Regions from separate parts of the Paraburkholderia sp. CNPSo 3076 genome, predicted to be linked through region 1. Evidence: predicted binding sites of a transcription regulator. Region 1 holds the regulator's gene; each other region holds the start of a gene.
What was found. The regulator LexA, encoded in region 1, represses DNA repair genes until DNA is damaged. The targets are predictions, from matches to a motif close to ACTGTATNNNNATACAGT.

Region 1 (7,847 bases):
ACGTGGGCGGCCTCTTCTTCGTCGTTGCCCTGCGCCTGCATCAGCGGAATCAGCTCGCGTGCGACGAACGGGAACGTCACGAAGATCGTGGCGAGCACGATGCCCGGCACCGCGAAGATGATCTGCACGTTGTGGTCTTCGAGCCACGGCCCGAGCCAGCCCTGCGCGCCGAACAGCAGCACGTAAATGAGACCCGAAATCACGGGCGAAACCGAAAACGGCAGGTCGATCAGCGTGGTGAGCAGCGCCTTGCCGCGAAACTCGAACTTCGCGATCGCCCACGAAGCCGCGAGGCCGAAAGCCAGATTCAACGGCACCGCGATCGCCGCGGTGATGAGCGTGAGCTTGATCGCGGCGAGCGCGTCGGGATCGACGAGCGACGTGAAGTAGAAGCCGATGCCCTTCGACAGCGCCTGCCAGAACACGGCGACGAGCGGCACCACGAGAAACAGCGCGAGAAACGCGAGCGCGATGCCGATCAGGAGCCAGCGCACCCACGCTGCTTCGGTGACCGGGTCCGGCCGGCGCGTGCTTCGTTGTTGCGGCAGCGGGCTCATTGCGCACCTCCCGCGACGGTTGCGCCCACCACGGCATTCGGCGCGCTGCCGGCCGTTACACCCCGGCTCGTGCGGCGTTGCAAATACCACTGGAGTGAATTGATGAGGAGCAGCATGACGAACGACACGCAGAGCATCATCACGGCGAGCGCCGTTGCGCCCGCGTAGTCGTATTGTTCGAGCTTCGTGATGATGAGCAGCGACGTGATCTCCGACTTCATCGGCACGTTGCCAGCGATGAAGATGACCGAGCCGTACTCGCCCAGCGCGCGCGCGAATGCGAGCGCGAAGCCGGTGAGGAGCGCCGGCAGTACCGCGGGCAGCACGACACGGCGGAACGTGAGCCAGCGCGAGGCGCCGAGGCACGCGGCGGCCTCTTCCTGTTCGCGCTCGAAGTCCTCGAGTACCGGCTGCACCGTGCGCACGACGAACGGCAAGCCGATGAAGGTCAGCGCCACGAGCACGCCGAGCGGCGTGAAGGCGATCTTGAGACCGAGCGGCTGCAGGAACTGGCCGATCCAGCCATTGCCCGCATACACGGCGGCGAGCGAAATGCCCGCCACGGAAGTCGGCAGCGCGAACGGCAGATCGACGAGCGCATCGATCACCCGTTTGAACGGGAACGTATAGCGCACCAGCACCCATGCGAGCAGGAAGCCGAATACGGCATTGATCAACGCCGCGCCGAGCGCGGCGGTGAACGTGAGCCGGTACGACGCGATCACGCGCGGCGACCACACTGCGCGCACGAACTGGTTCCAGTCGAGTGTCGCCGTCTTGAGAAAGGTGGCGGCGAGCGGAATGAGCACCACGAGGCTCAGGTAAGCCACGGTGATGCCAAGCGTCAAGCCGAATCCGGGCAGCGCACTAGGCTTGCGGAATCTAAACGTGGTCATGCTCATCATCCAGACATGGGTTGCGCGCTTCCTGTATTCAAAGCGGCGCCGAAAAGCGCGCCCGTAGGCGCGCTTCGTTGTTATCCGGTCACGTCGCTATGCGGACCGCTTGCTGCTTGACAGCTTTACTGCGGTTGATAGATCGAATCGAACACGCCGCCATCCGCGAAATGCGTCTTCTGCGCGTTGGGCCAGCCGCCGAAGGTGTCGTCGACCGTGTAGAGCTTGAGCTTCGGAAACTTCGCCGTGAGCGCCGCCGGGACCTTGTCCGAACGCGGACGGTAGAAGTTCTTCGCGGCGATCTCCTGACCCTCTTCGCTATAGAGGAACTGCAGGTAGGCCTCGGCCTCCTTGCGCGTGCCCTTCTTGTCGACCACCTTGTCCACCACCGTCACCGGCGGCTCAGCCAGAATGCTCACCGAAGGCACGACGATCTCGAACTTGTCCGGACCGAATTCCTTGAGCGAGAGAAATGCTTCGTTCTCCCATGCAATCAGCACATCGCCGATGCCGCGCTGCACGAAGCTCGTCGTGGCGCCTCGTGCGCCCGAGTCGAGCACGCCCGCGTTCTTGTAGAGCTTCGAGACGAAGTCCTTCGCCTTCTGCTCGTTGCCGCCCGGTTGGTGCAGCGCATACGCCCACGCCGCGAGATAGTTCCAGCGCGCGCCGCCCGAGGTCTTCGGATTCGGCGTGACGATCGAGACGCCCGGCTTGGTCAGATCATCCCAGTCCTTGATGTGCTTCGGGTTGCCCTTGCGTACGAGGAACACGATGGTCGACGTGTACGGCGACGCGTTGTCGGGCAGGCGCTTTTGCCAGTCCTTCGCGACGATGCCCTTGTTGGCGAGCGCGTCGATGTCCCATGCCAGCGCGAGCGTCACGACGTCGGCTTGCAGGCCGTCGAGCACCGAGCGCGCCTGTGCACCCGAGCCGCCATGCGACTGCTTGATGGTGAGCGTTTCGCCCGTCTTCGCCTTCCACTGCTTGATGAAGGCTTCGTTGATGTCCTGGTACAGTTCGCGCGTCGGATCGTAGGAGACATTGAGCAGCGATGTATCCGCGTGAGCAGCCACCGGCGCCATGGCCGCCATCGTCGCGACGCCGACGAGCGGCGCAACGCCGATCACCAGTTTTGCCGCCAGTGTTTTCAGCCAGCCCGCGCGCCCCGTATGTGTCGTGCCCATCTATCTGTTCTCCGTTCTCGTGTGTGCTCGTTTGCGCCCCTTGGTGAAGTGCAGCGAACGATGGAGGCCAGTCTAGCGATCTGCTTACATTATTAAAAATGATGTTTTTTCATTTTTTAATACGCAAAAGTGGTAAGGACAGAGGAAGTCGCTGCTGGAGCGCGGTTTCATCCGCGCAAACGCGGGAAAGCGGCCTGATGGCAACGCTCAGTCGACGAACTTCAAGTAACACTTGAAAAGTGGCGAGTACTGTATAAAAATACAGTTACCTGTTCAAACATACAGTGGCGCCATGACCAAACTCACCGCACGACAGCAGCAGGTTTTCGATCTGGTTCGCCGGGCCATCGAGCGCACGGGCTTCCCGCCCACGCGCGCCGAGATCGCGGCGGAACTCGGCTTCAGCTCGGCGAACTCCGCGGAGGAGCATCTGCGCGCGCTGGCGCGCAAGGGCGTGATCGAACTGGCTGCGGGCGCCTCGCGCGGCATCCGCCTCATGCCGGGGCCCGACGACCTGCCGCATCAGTTCACGCTTCCGCACGCGAGCATCATGCAGCTCTCGCTGCCGCTCGTTGGCCGTGTCGCAGCGGGCAGCCCGATCCTCGCGCAGGAGCACATCTCGCAGAACTACATGTGCGACCCGGCGCTCTTCTCGAGCCGCCCCGACTACCTCTTGAAGGTGCGCGGCCTTTCCATGCGCGACGCCGGCATCCTCGACGGCGACCTGCTCGCCGTGCAGAAGAAGGCCGAAGCGAAAGACGGCCAGATCATCGTGGCGCGTCTTGGCGACGACGTCACCGTGAAGCGCCTGAAGCGCCGTCCGAACGGGCTCGAGCTGATCGCCGAGAACCCCGATTACGACAATATTTTTGTCGAGGCCGGCAGCGCGGAATTCGCGCTCGAAGGCATCGCGGTTGGGCTGATCCGCCCCACCGAATTCTGAGCAATCCGTCTGCGCGCAGTTTGCACATTGTTTGCACATTGTTTGCACATTGTTTGCGCACCCTCTGCGCACTACCTGGAGAGAGTCATGGAACGTCTTGCCCGCTTGCTGCCCTTCCGCCAATTCGGCCGTCTTCGCCATCTCCGTGGTATCGCCTCGTGCGCGGTCCGCGAAGTCCGCGATTCGGCTACCGCACTGAGCGGCTCGCTCTTCGAAGACTCGCCAGAGATGGTGGCGGCCAGCACGGCCGACCTGCCGGTGCTGCCCTCGGCCCAGCCAGCGTTTGCGCGCGTGTCGCTCAACAGCACGCTCAACACCGAACAGCCCATGCGCCGCGCGCCCGTGCGCGTCTATCAGGGTCCGTCGCGGCTCATCCTCGTCGGCACGGTTGACGCGGTTTGCCGCGCGATCGACCGCTGCATCGCCGAGCAGCACAGCGACCTGCCGGCTGCACTCGCGAAGTAAGCCGCAACGCTGCTCAAATGTGAGAAGAGGTTACGGGCGGGATCGTTTGGCCTGGTTTGCGGTCAACACCGTGTCTAAACGATTTGCCCTATGCCGATGACGGAATCTCTCTCGACCCCGCGTAAGACCCAAGGCTGGAAAAAGCCGGTCGCGATCACGGTTGCGCTCGCCATGGTGGTTGCCGCGATCGGCTACGCCTATGCGTCGCCCTATATCGCGGTGAAACACATGAAAGCCGCCGCCGACGCGCGTGACGCCGTCGCGCTCAACGAGTACGTCGATTACCCTGCACTGCGCCTGAGCCTGAAACAGCAGGTTGGCGAGATGCTGCAGCGGCGCGTCGAGGGGCAGCACAGCAGCAATCCGCTGCTGATCCTCGGCGCCGTGATTGGCGCGGCATTGATTAGTCCGCTCGTGGATGCCTACGCCACACCGGAAGGCGTGGCCGCCCTGCTCGATGGCATGCCGCCGACGGGCAAGCCCGGCGACCGGCCGCACGCGCCGCCACCAGCAGAATCCGGCGCGCCATCCACGCAATCGGCAGAACCAGCTCAATCGGCACCCGCACCCGCCGCGCCACCTGCTCCGGCGGCATCCGGCAACCCCGCGCCCGAGGCTCGGCCGGTGACCACGGCCGGCTATCGCGGCCTCAATGAGTTCGCGCTCACGTGGGACCGCGGCAATACGGGCGAGCACTACGCCGCCATCCTGCAGCGTCACGGGCTCTTCTCGTGGAAGCTCTCGGCGGTCGAGCTAAACGAAGGAAACGTCTCGAACTGAGACAGTTCGGAAGTGACAGCGGAGCCAGGCCGGTTCTGCGCGAACCGGCCTGCTTGATCCCTTACGCGGCGGCTTGCTGCTTCTTTTCCTCAGCCGCCGACGAACACGCCACGAGAATGCTGCACGATACGCGGTCGAGCAGCGGCGTGTTGCCCGCGCCCATCCACCAGCGCGAGAGCCCCGTGCGGCAACGGTGGCCCACCACCACGAGGTCCGCATTCAGCTCGTTGGCCAGATTCGCGATTTCGTCGATCGGATGACCGAACGCGAAGTGCCCCTGGGCGCGCACGCCACGCTCGGTTAGCCAGTCCACGCCTTCCTGAAGAATCTCGCGCGCCGTTTCCTCGAAGCGGCCGCAGGCCACGTCGGTCAGCAGGCCGGCGCTCTGGGCGATCGTCGAACGCATGTCGACGACCGAGAGCAGGTGCGTCTCAGCCTGCAGATCGAGCGCAAGGTCGGCGCCGCAGCGCAGTGCCTTGCGGCCTTCGCGCGAGCCGTCGTAACAGAGCAGAATTTTTTTATAGCTCGCCATGATCGCTTCTCCCCGCCCGCGTGATTTGCAGGCTGTGCGATTCTCATGATGGTGCGCCGCAATTCCACACGCAAGGGCTGGAAAACGCCAGGTGTGCATCGAAAAACGCCAGATGCGCCCCGAACGGCGCACGCATCTTGTGCACTGGCGAATGCTTGCCGCGACATGCATTTGCCCGCGCATCGTCAAACCGCCTCGAAGCGAGGCCTGACCCGCCAGGCAGCAATGCACTAAAATGGGCCGCCTTGTTTCGTGCGATTTTCCGTTCGATGCTTCGATCGACTCGCGCGATGCCCGTTCGACTCACGTTCAACCGGTCCATGCCCGCACCCGCCATCGAATTCGAGCAGGTCATCAAACATTACGGAGACAGGGCGGTCGTCAACGGCCTGTCGTTCGACGTTCTTCCCGGCGAGTGCTTCGGACTGCTCGGTCCGAACGGCGCGGGAAAAACCACGACACTGCGCATGCTGCTCGGCATCGTTTCGCCCGATGCAGGGCGCATCAGCCTGTGCGGCGAGCCGGTGCCGGCGCGTGCGCGCCACGCCCGCCAGCGCGTGGGGGTGGTGCCGCAGTTCGACAATCTCGACCCCGACTTCACCGTGCGCGAGAATCTGCTCGTGTTCGGCCGCTACTTCGGCTTGTCCGCGCGTGAAACGCGCGATCTCGTCGCGCCGCTGCTCGAATTCGCGCGCCTCGAAAGCAAGGCCGACGCACGCGTGGGCGAACTCTCCGGCGGCATGCGCCGTCGTCTCACCCTCGCGCGCGCGCTCGTGAACGACCCCGACGTGCTCGTGATGGACGAGCCCACCACGGGCCTCGATCCGCAGGCGCGGCATCTGATCTGGGAGCGGCTACGCTCGCTGCTCGCGCGCGGCAAGACGATTCTGCTCACCACGCATTTCATGGAGGAGGCCGAACGGCTTTGCAATCGCGTCTGCGTGATCGAGGAAGGCCGCAAGATCGCCGAGGGCGCGCCCAAGGCGCTGATCGAATCGGAAATCGGCTGCGATGTGATCGAGGTGTACGGACCGGACCCGGTCGCGTTGCGCGACGAACTCGCGGCCGATGCGAAGCGCACGGAGATCAGCGGCGAGACGCTGTTCTGCTATGTGGACGACCCCGCGCCCGTTCATGCGAAGCTGCGCCATCGTTCCGATTTGCGCTACCTGCACCGGCCCGCGAATCTCGAAGACGTGTTCCTGCGGCTCACGGGCCGCGAGATGCAGGATTGACGGCGGCAAGATTAACGGCGGCAAGATCGACGGCGGCGGACGAATCGCCAAGGACACCATGCAGACACGCACCAACAACCCGACGCCCTCGCGCCCCAAGCATGCGAGCGTGCGCGAGCCGCGCGCTGCGCTGCCTTCGAACGCCACGCACTGGATGGCCGTGTGGCGACGCAACTATCTGGTCTGGCGCAAGCTCGCCCTCGCGTCGATGTTCGGCAATCTCGCCGATCCGATGATTTATCTGTTCGGTCTCGGCTTCGGGCTCGGGCTGATGGTGGGGCACGTCGACGGCGTCTCGTACATCGCGTTTCTCGCGGCGGGCACGGTGTCGTCTTCGGTGATGATGTCGGCGAGCTTCGAGTCGATGTACTCGGGCTTCTCGCGCATGCACGTGCAGCGCACGTGGGAAGCGATCATGCACACGCCGCTCACGCTCGGCGACGTCGTGCTCGGCGAAGTGATGTGGGCCGCGAGCAAGTCGATGCTCTCGGGCTTGGCGATCATGGTGGTGGCGGGCCTGCTCGGCTACGCGAGCTTTCCTTCCATGCTGCTCGCGCTGCCCGTGATCGCGCTCGCGGGCCTCGCGTTCGCGAGCTGCGCCATGATCGTCACCGCGCTCGCGCCGTCCTACGACTTCTTCATGTTTTATCAGACGCTCGTGCTCACGCCGATGCTGCTGCTCTCCGGCGTGTTCTTTCCGATTGCGCAACTGCCCGCGGCCGCGCAACACATCACGTTGATGCTGCCGCTCGCGCATGCCGTTGCGCTGATCCGCCCCGCCATGCTCGACCGGCCTGTCGAGCAGGCAGGCCTGCACCTGCTGGTGCTCGCGATCTACGTGGTGGTGCCGTTCGCGATCGCTTCCGTGCTGTTCCGCCGGCGCATGATGCGCTGAAAGCGCACCGCGCGGCGTTCAGTCCTCGTCATCGCCCCAGGGAATATCGACGTCCGAAATGAACGCGACCGTCGCGAACGGGCCGCCTTCCTGGCGGCCGACCTTGCCGTCGGCGCGATGCCATTCCACGCGGAACATCGTCGATTGGGTCTGGGCGAGCAAACGCACCGTGCGGACCTCTTCGGGATCCGACTCCTCCACCGGGCCATCGAGCGAAACCAGCAGCGACTGCGGCCAGAGACCGTCGGCCGGGTCGTAAATGCGATCGCCGTCGGGAATCGAGGTATCCGCCTCGACGCCGATGGTGGCCGAAGCCTCGACGATCATCTTGCCGAGCGCGCGCAGCACCGCCGTGGCGCG
Region 2 (7,847 bases), on a different contig from region 1:
GCCAGCCTCAAACGAAGTGAGGGCGCGGCGCACGCCGCTTTCGCGGGAGCAGATAGGCGGCTTCTGGGCGGTTTACCTCGGTTGGGTTCTCGACGGCGTGGACTCCGTGATCTACGCACTGGTGCTTGTTCCCGCGCTCACAGAACTGCTTCCCCTTTCCGGCATCGAGCCGACGCCCGGCAATCTCGGCATGTACGGCTCGATTCTGTTTGCCTTGTTCCTTATCGGCTGGGGCATGTCGTTCATCTGGGGGCCGCTCGCTGACCGCTACGGGCGTGTGCGAACGCTCGCGGCCAGCATTCTGATTTACTCGATTTTCACGGGCGCCGCGGCCTTCGCGCACAACGTGTGGGAACTCGGGGTGTTCCGTCTGATTGCAGGCATCGGCGTTGGCGGTGAGTGGGCGCTTGCCGGCACGTACATCGCAGAGAGTTGGCCCGAAGACCGCCGAAAGATGGGCGCGGGCTACCTGCAAACCGGCTACTACCTGGGGTTCTTTATCGCCGCGTGGCTCAACTACACCGTCGGCGCCCAATACGGCTGGCGCGCCATGTTCCTTTGCGGTCTGGCGCCGGCGATCCTCGCCATCTTCACCGTATTCAAGGTGAAGGAACCCGGGAAGTGGAACCGGGAATCCGCGCGCCATTCTGCACGCGCTCAACACGCGGTGTCGCCACTGCGACTGATATTCGCTCCTGAGTTTCGGCGGCGCACCATCACCAGCGCCGCGCTCGTCGGTGTGGCAATCGTGGGGCTGTGGGCCGGCTCCGTCTATGAGGCGAGTGCCGTCGTGAGTCTCGCGACGCGCGCCGGACTCAGTAAAGTCGACGCGATTCACCTTGCGTCGGTGGGGGCGGCCATTCTGTCCGTTGGCACGATTATCGGCTGTCTGGTCGCGCCGTATCTCGCGGAAAAAGTGGGGCGCAGAACGGCTCTCGGTCTGTATTTCGTGGGGATGGCGGGCGCTATCGTGCTGGCGTTCGGATGGGCATTCTATCTGCCAGACGGGCTGCGTCTATTCATGGCGTCTCTTGCTTTGCTGGGATTCTTCGGCGGAAACTTCGCGATTTTCTCGCTGTGGCTGCCGGAACAGTACCCAACGCGCATCCGCGCGACGGCATTCGCGTTCAATGCTTCGGTAGGCCGATTCATTGGCGCAGGGGTCAATTTCGTCCTCGCCGCCGCGATTAACTGGCAGGGCTCGCTGGGCACGCCGGTCGCCTGGACGGCGGCGGCCTTCGGTTTAGGCATTCTCATCCTGCCTTTTGCTACCGAGACGCGCCACGCGCGCCTTCCGGAGTAATCTTGGCTGGAACATAAAAGTAGCAACTGGAGACATCGTATGAAAGCGTTGGAGAAAATCAGGGTCGTCGATTTGACGCGCGCGCTCTCGGGCCCGTTTTGCGCAATGGTGCTGGCCGACCTCGGTGCTGACGTCATCAAGGTTGAATCCGGTCCTGACGGCGACATGAGCCGCGCCTGGGGACCGTTCGATCGCGGCATTAGTACGTACTACTTGTCGTGCAACCGGAACAAGCGAGCACTGTGCATCGACATGCGCGATCCGCGTGGACTGGACGCAGTAAAACGCCTGATCGAAAAGGCCGACGTTGTGCTCGAGAACTTCAAGCCAGGCACCATGGAGAAAATGGGCTTGGGGTACGACGTGTTGCATGAGCGTAATCCGGGCCTCGTCATGGCGAGCATCAGCGGATTTGGCGACTCCGGCCCGCTCAAGGATTGGCCGGGTTTTGACCAGATTGCGCAAGGCTATTCGGGTCTCATGAGTCTCACTGGATTCCCGGAAGGCGAGCCGACACGTACGGGCACGGCCATCGGCGACCTGAGTTCCGGCCTTTGGCTGACCATTGCGGTGATTTCCGCGCTCTTCGAACGCGAGCGGACGGGGCAGGGCCAGCATGTCAGCACCTCGTTGCTCGCCAGTCTGGTCGGGCTGCTGAGCGTGCATGCGCAACGCTATCTGAGCCTCGGCGACGTTCCGGCGCGCACGGGCAATGCGCACTCGGTCATCGCCCCGTACGGGGTGTTCGAGACCGCGGACGGCCCGCTCAATATCGCTCCGATCACGACGGAGATGTGGCGTCGGTTGTGTCAACTTCTCGACCTCCCGCAATTGCCGGGCGATCCGCGTTTTGCGACCAACGAAGCGCGCGTGGCCAATCGTGGCGAGTTGAAGGAAATCATCGAGCGCCGACTGAAGACGAGGGGAAAACGCGAGTGGACGGCGTTATTTGTCGATGCCGGATTGCCCGCCGGACCCATCAACACGCTCGAGGAGGTGTTCGCCGATGCACAGGTCCAGCACTGTGGTCTGGTTGAAGCGGTGCAACATCGAATCCTCGGAGAAGTGCGCCAGGTCCCCACGCCCTTGTTCAATGCATCGAAGGAGGGCGAGCCGGCTGCTCGCGAAGCGACACGCCATGCGCCGCCTGCGCTGGGTGAGCACTCGGTAGAAGTCTTGCGCGAGACTGGCTTTAGCGAATCGGAACTCTATGAGCTACTCTCCGCGGGTGTGCTTTATCAAATTCCCCGCGTGCCGGCGCAAGAGTCACAGCGCGGTCTGACGCAACATGTGGAGTAACGAAATGAGTGCGATTGCGCCGGAAGAATGCGTGAAGGTCACCACTGAAATCATTGAAGGGCGCATTGGAAAGGTGGTCTTTCGCAACGCTTCCAGACACCATGCCTTGAATGCGGAATTGCTGGGCGCACTCGAGGATCAACTGACAGACCTGGCATCGAAGGGCGTGCCCGTAGTGCTCTTGACGAGCGGCGTGGGCGAGAAGGTCTGGAGCGCGGGTCACGACCTCGGTGAACTCGAGGCCGACCACGACCCGATTGCCTGGGGTAAGCCACTGGAGCGCGTGCTACGGCAGGTGCGCGCGTATCCGGGCGTGGTCATGGCAATGGTGTCGGGTTCCGTATGGGGCGGGGCAGTCGACCTCGTGATGAGCTGCGACCTTGTCGTCGCCGACACGACGGTGCGCTTTGCCATGACGCCGGCGAACATCGGTCTGCCGTACAGCACGAGCGGTTTGCTCCGGTTCATCAACAACCTGCCGATCCATATCCTGAAGGAGATGTTCTTCTGCGCACGACCGCTCGAAGCCGAGGAAGCCGAGCGCCACGGCGTGCTCAACCGCGTGGTTCAGCCAGCCGACGTCGAGGCGGTTGCCCTGCATATGGCCACGGAGATTGCGACCAAAGCGCCGTTGGCAATTGCTGCGGTCAAGGAGCAATTGCGAATTCTCGAAGATGTCGTGCCGGTGCCTGTCGATGCGATGGAGAGAATCGCGGAGCTTCGCAGGGCGGCGTGCGCCGGCGACGACATGAGGGAAGGGCTGGAGGCATTCGCGCAGCGACGTTCACCGGAGTTTCGCGGTCGATAAGTCTCTCGGGAATGCGCCTGGCGTCCAAACGCTGCGACAAGGAGCGCGAGCGCGGTCAATGGCTCACGGACTAAAAATCCAGCGTGAATTGAGGCGACTCGTTACTGGAAGCTTCTCCGGCGTGTTGGAGGTTGCCGGCCTTGACTCCCAGCAGCCGGATGGATTTAACAAGTTCGACTCTTTTCAGGCACTCAGTCGCCGCGCGCCGCAACGCTTTCGCGTCATCAATAGGCTCAGGAAGCGTGACGTCACGCGTGACTGTCTTGAAGTCGTTGAAGCGCAGCTTGATGCCGATCTTCCTGGCCAAATAGCCTTTTCGCTGGAGGTCGAGCGCCACCTGTTCGCATAGGCGGGTAAACGCTGCGCCCAGTTCCTGTCGGTGCCGTACCGCGTGTAGATCGCGCTCGAATGTGGTCTCGCGACTCATCGAGACGGGCTCGCTATATGTCACCACCGGCCTGTCATCCAGTCCATTTGAGACTCTGCGAAGCCACGCCCCGTAGCTTCGTCCAAAGTGCTCGACGAGCCAGCGCTCGTCGCGCGCAGCGATCTCACCGATGGTCGTTATGCCAAAAGACGCAAGCTTGGCGGCCGCCTTGGGGCCGACGCCGTTGATCTTGTTCGCGGCCATTGGCCAAATCCTCGATTGCACGTCCTCTAGCGTCACGATTGTGATGCCGTCCGGCTTCTGCATATCGGAGCACAGCTTCGCAAGCAGCTTGTTTGGCGCGATGCCGACAGAGCATGTGAGATTGGTGGCTTCGAAGACGGCGGACTTCAACTTGCGCGCGATGACCTCTGAATCGCCATCCGTGAGTGAAACATCTGCGTAGACCTCGTCGATGCCAACGTCTTCCATGCTCGAACTGATTGACCGGACGGCATCCTTGAACAGTCGCGAGTACGTTCGGTAGAGGTCAAAATTCACTGGAAGGAGAATTGCATCCGGCGCTAACCGGGCGGCCTTCATGGCGGGCATTCCGGAATGAACGCCGAGCGCGCGAGCCTCGTAGGTCGCGGTCGTGAGGACGCCTCTGCCCACATAGTCGCGTAGCCGAGAGAACTCGCGTGTGCCGTCCGGCTTCGTTCGTGGCGCATCCGAGCGACGACCGGCGACCACCATGGGTTCGCCTCGTAGTTCGGGATACTGCGAAAGTTCACACGACGCAAAGAATGCGTCCATGTCGATGTGGGCTATGCGCCGATCATCTGGCATGCCTTGGTACTCAAAAATAGCGTTCGATGACTCCGCGCGACCGACACGCTACTCGTCAGCAGTATTCCGGGAGGAGCAGCGGGACAACGACACATTGCGTTTTACGGATATTCCTGGAACTGTACATTTATACAGTAACTTTGTCAGGATGCTGAATCTGATTCGGAGATATTTTTTTGAGTGCGGAAGTGTTCGCAAACGTCTTTTCCGCGGACGGCGCCGCTCTGACTGCGGAATCCAAAAAAAAAGCCCGCCGGCGTGGCGGGCTGCTGCGACGAGGCCTTAAAACAGCCTCTCATCATGTCAGTCCTGGCGCGGGTGATAACGCCGGTAGACGCTCCAGATCGCCACGGCGGCGATCACGATAACGGCCGTGAGAATAAGCATGTTCAGTCCTCCGGTTGCTTGCCTGTTTCGTCATGCCTCCATGCTACGGAGCATGCGTGCGCGCGAGGAGTGGCGCGACGTCGCGAATGGAGTACCTGGTCGAATTCCGGTCCGCTACCAAATTCAGGCTTCAGACGTCATCAGGGGCGAGGGTTCGCGAGCAGGCCCCGAATTGCATGGCATCGACCCTCAGGTTTACTTTGCATGCGAACTACCCATATACTTCGCATGCAAACTAAATTTCAGGAGAGCACCATGAGCGCGGAAATTCACGTCGATCAAGCCGACGGCATTCTGACGATTACGCTTGCCCGACCGGACAAGAAGAATGCACTGACGAACGAGATGTATGGCACGCTGGCAGACATCATCGAGAACGCAGAGCGCGACAGCCATGTCCGCGTATTGCTGATGCAAGGGGACGGAGACATGTTTACCGCGGGCAACGATGTGGGCGAGTTCGCAGCCATTGCGTCGGGTAAGGGGCCCAGTGAGCGACATGTGCATCGCTTTTTGCACGCCCTCGCGAAGTCGACTGTGCCCATCATCGCTGCGGTCCAGGGCAAGGCGGTCGGTATCGGCACCACGCTTCTACTGCACTGCGACTACGTCCTGCTCGCGCCAGACGCGGAACTGATCACCCCGTTCGTCAATCTCGCGCTCGTCCCCGAGGCGGCGTCCAGCTACCTGCTTCCGCTGCGCGTCGGCCACGTGCGGGCCTTCGAAATGTTTGCGCTGGGCGAGCCGCTCGACGCGCAAACCGCTGTCGCGTGGGGCCTTGCCAACAAGGTCTGCGCAAAGGATCAACTACGCGACGATGCACGCAGGATGGCCGAAAGAATCGCCGCCAAGCCGGCCGGTTCTCTGAGCGCCATGAAAAAGCTGATGCGCGAAGCCGAAACGCTGGTTGCGCAAATGGACAGCGAGAGCGCGAAGTTTCAGGAGCGGCTGACGAGCGCCGAGGCGAGGGAGGCATTCGCGGCCTTTGCCGAGAAACGCAAGCCGGACTTCTCGAGGGTTGCCCAGCACTAGCCAGTGCCTTGCTGACCGGCCACGGTCGAGGTTACGCGTCGCCGTCTTCGGCGAGCGGAAACCTGGTCTGCAGGCTGGTCAGCCACCGCGCCACGACGTCGATTTCCGCTTCCGTAAATCCTTCGGTCAATCTGGCGTTCAGGTCTTTCATGCGAAGCTTCGATTTTTGGCGCGCAGTACGTCCTGCCTCCGTCAACCACAGACGCGACACCCGGCCATCGGTCTCGTCAGCCCGACGTTCGATTAACCCCGCCTTTTCTGTCCGGTCAGCGAGACCGCTCATGCCTGGTGCGCCCAAATCCAGCGCAGCAGCGGCTTCGCTCATGAGTGCGCCGTTGCGATCGCCCAAAAAAAACAGCAGCCCCGCCTGGGCTGCCGTGACGCCGCCGCCGGCTGCGCGTGTTTGCGACCACCGTTGCAGCCGGCGCTGTCCGACATTCAATAGATAGACGAGGCGATGTTTCATTTCCGCGCAGATAAAAATGTGCGATTTAGTTCGCGTGCGAATTATATCATGCGCTGATCGGCACATTCGAAGGGGCGTGTATAAGTTCAGCGGCTTCCGGTTAAAGGAATGGCAAAATGTTCCCGATCGCGCGCGTCACGTAGGTTTCCTTCTCTCCCACTGGCGCTGCATGGTGAATCACGCTGCGCGCAGCCTCGATGCCGGCGAGGCGCGCGATCACCCAGGCCGCGAGATAGTGCGATGCGAGACACCCGCCCGCCGTCGCGACATTCCCACTGGCCACGAACGGCTGATTGAGCACGGGTACACCCGCCTCTTCGACCCACGGCGTGGTGGTCAGGTCCGTGCATGCGGAAACGTCCTGCAGCAGGCCCAGCTTCGCAAGTATCAGCGTGCCGGAGCACTGCGCACCAAGCAGCTGGCGCGTTGGGTCGAGCCTGAGTTGCGACATCAGCGCGGGATCGGCGGCGACGTCGCGCGTGCGGACTCCACTGCCGACCAACACCGCGTCGGCTTCGCATGCGTCGTTCAGCGACACTTGCGCCTCCAGCACGAGGCCATTCATTGAACGCACAGTGGACGCCGGGCTGGCAATCGAAACCCGCCAGTCGGGTTGCCGGACCCGGTTGAGGAGGTTGAATGCGATCAGCGAGTCGAGTTCGTTGAAGCCTTCGAAGGTCAGGATGGCGATGTGCATGGCGCCCTCATACGGTGGAAGAGGTTGTGTCGAGCCATGGTAGGGCCGACAATCAATACAATCAAATTATTGTCATGGATACATTGGGCCATGCCGGAACCCCGCTACAAACCGCTGGTCGATCGGCTCGCCGTCGAAATCCGTGCGGGCCGTCTGCGTCCCGGCACGCGTCTGCCCACGCACCGCGAACTGGCTGCGCGCGAGGGCCTGGCACTGGTCACGGCAACGCGTGTCTATGCGGAGCTGCAGGCGATGGGGCTCGTCAGCGGCGAAACCGGCCGCGGCACGTTCGTCAAGGAGCCGCTGCCCCGCGGACAAGGCGTCGATCTGCATGCGTGGAGCGCGGACGCCGTGGACCTGAGCTTCAACTATCCGTCGTCGCCCGATCAGACCGACCTGCTCAGGGCAGCACTGCGCCAGCTCGCGGCGGCCGGCGACCTGGAGTCGCTGCTCCGCTACCAGCCCCAGGGCGGGCGCGAACACGAAAGGGCGACGGCGGCGCGACACCTGGCCCGCCGGGGCCTGGAAGCCAGCGCCGAAACCACGCTGTTCGTGAGCGGCGCGCAGCATGGACTGACGACGACGGCGATGGCGTTATTCGAACCCGGCGACGTGGTGGCGGTGGACGCGCTGACCTAC
Region 3 (7,847 bases), on a different contig from region 1:
GCCGCCCTGCGTGCTTTACGCACGACGAAGTCATTACGCTCTTCCACGAGTTCGGCCACGGCCTGCACCACATGCTCACGCGTGTGGACGAACTGGGCGTGTCGGGCATCAACGGCGTGGAGTGGGATGCCGTCGAACTGCCCTCGCAGTTCATGGAAAACTTCTGCTGGGAATGGGACGTGGTGCGCGAAATGAGCTCGCATGTCGAGACGGCCAAGCCGCTGCCACGCGAACTCTTCGACAAGATGCTCGCCGCGAAGAACTTCCAGAGCGGTCTTGGCACGCTGCGCCAGATCGTGTTCTCGATGTTCGACATGGCGCTGCACGTGGACTTCGACGCTTCGAAGGGCAAGAGCGCGAACGACCTGGCACGCGAGATCAACGAGCGCTACCACGTCATTCCACAGGCGCCGTTCTCGCGCTGGCCGAACACGTTCAGCCACATCTTCGCGGGCGGCTACGCGGCCGGCTACTACAGCTACAAGTGGGCCGAAGTGCTTTCCGCCGATGCCTATGCCGCCTTCGAGGAAGCCGCGCAAGCCGCGAAGTCGAGCGTGCTCGACGAAGCGACCGGCACGCGCTACCGCAAGGAAATTCTGGAAGTGGGCGGCAGCCGCCCGGCGATGGAATCGTTCAAGGCCTTCCGCGGCCGCGAGCCGAACATCGACGCGCTGCTGCGCCACAACGGCATGGAGCAGCCGCCGGCACAGCAGTGAACACGTGACTCGCTCGTAAGCGATCCGAACTAAAACCGCGCCTGGGTTGCGACCCATGCGCGCTTTTTTATTGCCCCGCGTTTTATCGATGCAGCCTGAAATCGACGCTTTGCGGCCGTCCTTCGAGCGCAAGCGCCGCGCGCTGCGCGGGTTGCCGGCTCACCACCCTGCCCCGGCTCACGACCGCGAGCCGCGCCGCGCGCAGCCGGATCGCCTCGATGGCGTCGCCCGCGTCGAGCACCACGAGGTTCGCCGCGCAACCGGGCGCCACGCCGTAGCCTTCGAGGCCGAGGATCGTCGCGGCGTTCACAGTCACCGCGTCGAAGCAGGCGCGCGAGGCGTCGGTGCCCGTCATTTGCGCGACATGCAGACCCATGTGCGCGACTTCGAGCATGTCGCCCGAGCCGAAGCTGTACCACGGGTCCATCACGCAGTCGTGGCCGAACGCCACCGTCACGCCTGCCGCCATCAACTCGGGCACGCGCGTCATGCCGCGGCGCTTCGGGTAGGTATCGGAGCGCCCTTGCAGCGTGATATTGATGAGCGGATTCGCAATCGCCGCGACACCCGACTCGCGCATGAGCGGTATCAGCTTGCTCACGTAGTAGTTGTCCATCGAATGCATCGACGTGAGATGCGACCCGGCCACGCGCCCATGCAGGCCCAGCCGATGCGTTTGCGCCGCGAGCGTTTCGATGTGGCGCGAGAGCGGGTCGTCGGATTCGTCGCAATGCATGTCCACGCGCAGGCCCTTGTCGGCGGCGAACTCGCAGAGCAGGCGCACCGATTCGGCGCCCTCCACCATCGTGCGCTCGAAGTGGGGAATGCCGCCCACCACGTCTACGCCCATCGCGATCGCGCGCTTGAGATTGTCGAATGCACCGGGGCTGCGCAATACGCCATCCTGCGGAAACGCCACAAGCTGGAGATCGAGATATGGCGCGACACGGCGCTTCACTTCGAGCAGCGCTTCGACCGCGAGCAGCCGTGCGTCGCACACATCGACATGAGAGCGGATCGCGAGGAGCCCGCGCGCGACGGCCCAGTCGCAGTACTGCAGCGCGCGTTCGACGAGCGCCTCCTGCGTGAGATGCGGTTTGAGCTCGCCCCACAGCGCGATGCCCTCCAGCAGCGTGCCCGAGGCATTCACGCGCGGCAGGCCATACGAGAGCGTGGCGTCCATGTGGAAATGCGCATCGACGAACGGCGCGCTCACGAGCGCACCCGCGGCATCGATCTCCTCGCGCGCCGCCGTCGTGAGATGCGGCTCCACGGCCGTAATGCGCTCGCCCTCGATGCCGATATCCACCGTGGGATACCCGGCGGGATGCGCATGCGCGAGCACCGCGCGGCGAATGATCAGGTCCATCTGCGGCTCCTTGTTCTGGCGTGGCGGCGTGGCGCTTTCATTTCCGCTCGCGTCGATTCTATCGGCGCCAGACTCGCGCCGCCAGCCGCGTGGCCCGCATCCACGCGAAGGCGTCACACGAGCGCGCTCGGGCCATCGTCTTCCGCGGGATCGTCGTCGAAGAGCGCGAACTGCCCGCGCAACGCCGGGTTGTCCTCTTCGAGCCGCACGCCCACGCCGAGCAGACGCACCGCCAGCTTGCGCCGCGCGAGTCCTTTTTCGAGCATCAGCAGGAGGGTGCGCACATCGGTGGCATCGGCCACCCACTCGACCGTCGTACGCTGCAAGTTGGCGAAGCGGATCTTCACGAAGAGCTTGCGCACCGCGTGCGCGCAACCCGCGCGTTCGATGCGCGCGTCGAGCAGCACCGCAAGACGCTTGAGCTCCTCGCTGCACGCTTCGAGCGTAAGCAGATCGTTCACGTAGGTCGTCTCGACGCTCACCGACTTGCGCTCCTGATTGGCGCGCACGGGCCGGTCGTCCATACCGCGCGCGAGTTCGTAGAGCCGCTTGCCGAACACGCCGAAATGCCGGTGCAGATCGAACAGCGACCACGTGCGCAGTTGCGCGCAGGTGGTGAGCCCGAGGTTTTCGAGCTTCGCCGCCGTGACCTTGCCGACGCCGTGGATCTTGCGCACGGGCAGCGCAGCGACGAAGGCATCGACTTCAGGCGGACGCGCGACGAAGAGGCCATCGGGCTTGTTCCAGTCCGATGCGATCCTTGCGATGAACTTGTTCGGCGCCACGCCGGCCGATACCGTCACGCCCACGGTTTCGCGCACGCGCGCGCGAATTTCCTCGGCGATCAGCGTGGCGCTGCCCTTGCAGCGCGGGGCGCGCGTGACGTCGAGATAGGCTTCGTCGAGCGAGAGCGGTTCGACGTCGGCGGTGTAGTCGCGGTAGATCGCCATGATCTCGCGCGAGGCGGTGCGGTACTTCTCCATCGCCGTGGGCAGGATCAGCAGTTCGGGACACTTGCGCATGGCGAGCGCCGACGACATCGCCGAATGAATACCGAAGCGCCGCGCCTCGTAGTTGCAGGTGGCGATCACGCCGCGCTGGTCGGGCCGTCCGCCCACCGCGAGCGGACGGCCGCGCAATGAGGGGTCGTCGCGCATTTCGACCGACGCATAGAAGCAGTCGCAGTCGCAATGGATGATCTTGCGAGCGGCGGCGGCTAGCGCGGCGGCGGAGCGTCCCGAGTCGGGCGCGGCCGGCGGCGCGAGGTTGGAAGAAGGCGCGTTCACGGTCCCGATACTGTACAAAAACACAGTATTATTTTCAAGACAAGTGCCCGTGCCCTTTATCGGCTCCCGTACCGTTTCGGATCGGCCAGACCGTCTCTGGACTGCTGGCTGCGCGGGCCTATACTCGTGCGGATTGAACAGGCCACGAGAGTAAGGAACGAATCGATGAAAACGATCGGCGTGATTGGAGGGATGAGCTGGGAATCGTCGGCCGAGTATTACCGGCTGCTGAACCGCCACGCGAAGGCGCGCCTGGGCGGCCATCACAACGCGCGCAGCCTGATGGTGACCGTGGACTTCGCGCAGGTCGAAGCGCTCCAGCGCGCGGGCGACTGGGACGCGCTAGGCGTGCAGATGGCCGAGGCCGCGCAACAGCTCGAACGCGGCGGCGCCGATATCGTGCTGCTTGCGACAAACACGATGCACCGCGTGCGCTCGGCGATCGAGGCGACGATCTCGATCCCCTTCCTGCATATCGCGGACCCGACCGGCCAGGCGCTGCGCGCCGCGGGATTCACGCGAGCGGGCCTGCTCGGCACGCGCTACACGATGGAACAAGACTTCTACATGGGGCGATTGCGCGAGGCGCATGGCATCGAAGCGATCGTGCCGAACGAACACGATCGCGCGGACGTGCACCGGATCATCTACGACGAGCTGTGTCACGGCAACGTGGATGGGCAGTCGCGGCGCGTGTATCAGCGCGTGATCGAAGACCTCGCGGCACGCGGCGCGCAGGCGGTCATTCTCGGCTGCACGGAAATCACGCTGCTAATCGGACAGAAGGATTCGGCACTGCCGATGTTCGACACCACCGCGTTGCACGCGCAGGCCGCCGTGGATTGGGCGATTGGGAGCGAGGCAGGCGCCTCGCGAGGGCGCTCGTTGCAGCTTTGAGCTGCAGAAAACAAAAAACCCGCTCAGAGCGGGTTCATTGATTGGCACGAGGCCTTGCTGCTTAAGACGTTTGGTTGCGGGGGTAGGATTTGAACCTACGACCTTCGGGTTATGAGCCCGACGAGCTGCCAGACTGCTCCACCCCGCGTCCGTCAGAGAAAAGAATTATAGGGTGCCGGGATCACTCCGTCAAGGGTCTTTTTCACACGATCGAAACATCGCGCGTTCGGACACCGTCGGGCAGGCAATCGCGACACGAGAATTACTTCGGACAACCTGGCAAATTTCACCACGCCTGCGTGGGTTCCACCAGCGCCCGCACTTCTTCCGCCCAGGCAAGCCACATCTCTTGCGTATGGATGCCCGCCTTAAGGATCGCGTACTGCAACTGCTGCCCGCGCGTGAGCGAAGCCGCGCCGAAATCGCGCTGCTCGATCTCCCGATAGGTCGCGAGCCGCGCGCGATTTTCTTCGATGAGCCGCGCGAGTTCCTCAGCGAGGCCGAGCGGCCCGATCACAGCATCGGCGCGCAACTTGAGCAGAAACACGTTGCGCGAGTCGAGGTCGAGCGCCGTCTCGCGCACCCAGCGCACCACTTCATCGCGCCCCACAGGCAACACGCAATACACCTTCTTGCGCGACGCGGCGGCCGTCTCGTCCTCGATGACCGACACCCACCCCGCCTCGACCATGCGGCCCAACTCGCGATAGATCTGCTGATGCGTGGCGTGCCAGAAGTAGCCGATCGCGCGATCGAAGCGGCGCGCGAGGTCGTAGCCCGACGAAGGCTTTTCCAGCAAGGCGATGAGGATGGCATGCGGCGTCGACATGCGGCGATTCTAAACCACGCCCCGCCCCATGCCGGATCTGTTACGGACCGAATTTTTCCACTATGCAACTGGTTGCATAGTTTCGACGGCTTTGCTATGTTTGAGCCTGCCAGCCGGCGCGCACGCCGGCGCATCGAACCACGCGACGGCAGCCGCACCCGGCGGCCGCCCCAGTCAAGGAGATAGGATGTCCCTGCCCGCCGTGCTGCGCCGCGGCCTGTCGATTCCGGTCGTCGGCTCGCCCCTTTTCATCATCTCGAATCCCGATCTCGTGATCGCCCAGTGCAAGGCGGGTGTCGTCGGCTCCTTCCCCGCGCTCAATGCGCGCCCTGAACACGTGCTCGGTGAATGGCTCGACCGCATCACCACTGAACTCGCCGAGTACAACGCGAAGCATCCGGACGCCCCGGCGGCGCCCTTCGCCGTCAACCAGATCGTGCACAAGTCGAACGACCGCCTCGAGCACGACCTTGGCGTGTGCGCCCAATACAAGGTGCCGATCGTCATCACGTCGCTCGGCGCGCGCGAAGAGGTCAACCACGCGATCCACGCGTGGGGCGGCATCGTGCTGCACGACGTCATCAACAACACGTTCGCGAAGAAGGCCATCGAGAAAGGCGCGGACGGCCTGATCGCCGTGGCCGCCGGTGCGGGCGGCCATGCGGGCACGCTCTCGCCGTTCGCCCTCATCCACGAGATTCGCGAATGGTTCGACGGCCCTCTGCTGCTGTCGGGCGCGATCGGCAACGGCAACGCGATTCTCGCGGCGCAGGCGGCGGGCGCCGATCTCGCCTATATCGGCTCGGCGTTCATCGCCACGCATGAAGCGAATGCCATCGACGCGTACAAGCAAATGATCGTCGAGTGCGGCGCGGGCGATATCGTGTACTCGAATCTCTTCACGGGCGTGCACGGCAACTATCTGCGCCAGAGCATTGTGGCGAGCGGTCTCGATCCGGAGGCGCTGCCGCAGTCGGATCCGTCGGCGATGAATTTCGGCTCGACGCGCGTGAAGCCGTGGAAGGACATCTGGGGCTCGGGCCAGGGCATTGGCGCGGTGAAGAGCATCGTGCCGGCAGCTGAACTCATCGCGCGTTTGAAGCGCGAATACGAGGCGGCGCGCGTGCGTCTGGGCGTGGTCGCTGCGCCGCAAGCCGAGGAACAAACGGTGGAACAAGCCGCGCTTTGATGCGCGGCGTGAGGCGGGAGCGATCATGGCCCGTCCGCCTCGCCTCGTGATGAACCGCCGCGTTTTATGCGCGCGACTTCACGCGCGCGATTTCCTCTTCGACATCGCGCAGCTGATCCTTGCCGAAGTACATTTCCTCGCCGACGAAGAACGTCGGCGAACCGAACGCGCCGCGCTCGAACGCCGACTGCGTGTTCGCGAGCAGCGCGGCTTTCACATCGGCGTCCTGAATCGCCGTTTCGAACGCCGAGGCGTCGAGGCCGTCCGCCTCGAGCGCCGCGCGGATCACGGCGGGGTCGTCCATCTTGAGGCCCTCTTCCCACATGTGCGCGAACATGCGGTCCACGTACCGCTCGAACGTGCCGAAGCGCCGCGCCGCAATTGCGCCGCGCATGATCTGCAACGTGTTCACGGGGAAGTGCGGATTGTGCCGATAGGCCGCCAGCCCATGCCGCCCGATGAAGCGCCGCATCTCCAGCATCATGAACTTGCGCTTGTTCTCGATGTCCGCGAACGCCTCGGCCGGCGAGCGATTGCCGCTCAGCTTGAAAAGGCCGCCAAGCAGGATCGGCACATACTCGAAACGCACCTGCTGGCGCGCTTCGATGCCGCCGATCACCTTGTGGCACAGGTAAGCGTTAGGACTACCGAAGTCGAACAGAAACTGCACCTTGATGTCAGCCATCGTGTCTCCCTTATGTGAATACGCGCGCCTTTGCCCGGGCGCGCGGACGTCCTAAGATACCTGAAACCGGGCCGCTGTAATCGACAGTGAGACAAGCACCATGACGCAAAAGAAAGCCGTACTGGTAATCGGCGCAGGCGACGCCACCGGAGGCGCCATCGCGCGCCGCTTCGCACGCGAGGGCTACATTGCATGCGTGACGCGCCGCAATGCCGACAAACTCGCGCCGCTCGTCGCGCAGATCGAAGCCGAGGGCGGCGAAGCGCACGCCTTCGGCTCGGACGCGCGCAAGGAAGAGGACATGATCGCGCTGTTCGCGGACATCGAGACGCGCATCGCACCCGTCGAGGTGGCGATCTTCAATATCGGCGCGAACGTGCGCTTCGGCATTACAGAAACCACGGCGCGCGTCTATCACAAGGTCTGGGAAATGGCCTGTTTCGCCGGGTTCCTGATGGGTCGCGAAGCCGCAAAAGTCATGCTGCCGCGCGAGCGCGGTTCGATCTTCTTCACGGGCGCCACCGCGAGCCTGCGCGGGCGCGAGGGCTTCGCGGCGTTCGCGGGCGCGAAGCACGCGCTGCGCGCCCTCGCCCAGTCGATGGCGCGCGAACTCGGGCCGCAGGGCATTCACGTCGGGCAGATCATTGTCGATGGCGCGATCGACACCGAGTTCATCCGCGAGAATTTTCCCGAGCGCTACAAGCTCAAGGAACGCGACGGCATCCTGAACCCCGAGCACATCGCCGACGCCTACTGGACACTGCACCAGCAGCCGCGCGATGCCTGGACGCACGAACTCGATCTGCGGCCGTGGCTGGAGCAATGGTGAGGCAACTGTTGCCCGCTTTGCGAAGCAGGCGATAATGGCGCCGAAGT

Region 2: the regulator LexA is predicted to act here: its motif matches at 4,745-4,762, upstream of dinB (DNA polymerase IV).
Region 3: the regulator LexA is predicted to act here: its motif matches at 3,381-3,398, upstream of dinB (DNA polymerase IV).

The regions. Positions count from the first base shown of each region.
Region 1 covers NZ_JAPMAL010000009.1:80,149-87,995, forward strand. The annotation lists gene cysW (sulfate ABC transporter permease subunit CysW) at 1-557, opposite strand, end outside; gene cysT (sulfate ABC transporter permease subunit CysT) at 554-1,453, opposite strand; gene M3A49_RS12390 (sulfate ABC transporter substrate-binding protein) at 1,579-2,637, opposite strand; gene lexA (transcriptional repressor LexA) at 2,930-3,580, shown strand; gene M3A49_RS12400 (hypothetical protein) at 3,668-4,045, shown strand; gene M3A49_RS12405 (DUF2939 domain-containing protein) at 4,142-4,825, shown strand; gene M3A49_RS12410 (universal stress protein) at 4,887-5,357, opposite strand; gene nodI (nodulation factor ABC transporter ATP-binding protein NodI) at 5,678-6,592, shown strand; gene M3A49_RS12420 (ABC transporter permease) at 6,651-7,487, shown strand; gene M3A49_RS12425 (hypothetical protein) at 7,506-7,847, opposite strand, start outside.
Region 2 covers NZ_JAPMAL010000001.1:55,736-63,582, reverse strand. The annotation lists gene M3A49_RS00300 (MFS transporter) at 1-1,303, shown strand, start outside; gene M3A49_RS00295 (CaiB/BaiF CoA transferase family protein) at 1,343-2,602, shown strand; gene scpB (methylmalonyl-CoA decarboxylase) at 2,607-3,410, shown strand; gene dinB (DNA polymerase IV) at 3,481-4,626, opposite strand; gene M3A49_RS00280 (enoyl-CoA hydratase-related protein) at 5,269-6,045, shown strand; gene M3A49_RS00275 (MarR family winged helix-turn-helix transcriptional regulator) at 6,077-6,511, opposite strand; gene M3A49_RS00270 (DJ-1/PfpI family protein) at 6,612-7,208, opposite strand; gene M3A49_RS00265 (PLP-dependent aminotransferase family protein) at 7,299-7,847, shown strand, end outside.
Region 3 covers NZ_JAPMAL010000002.1:228,695-236,541, forward strand. The annotation lists gene M3A49_RS03345 (M3 family metallopeptidase) at 1-716, shown strand, start outside; gene M3A49_RS03350 (amidohydrolase family protein) at 799-2,085, opposite strand; gene dinB (DNA polymerase IV) at 2,199-3,371, opposite strand; gene M3A49_RS03360 (aspartate/glutamate racemase family protein) at 3,537-4,268, shown strand; tRNA gene M3A49_RS03365 (tRNA-Met) at 4,340-4,416, opposite strand; gene M3A49_RS03370 (PadR family transcriptional regulator) at 4,555-5,097, opposite strand; gene M3A49_RS03375 (NAD(P)H-dependent flavin oxidoreductase) at 5,285-6,286, shown strand; gene M3A49_RS03380 (2-hydroxychromene-2-carboxylate isomerase) at 6,351-6,971, opposite strand; gene M3A49_RS03385 (SDR family oxidoreductase) at 7,072-7,800, shown strand.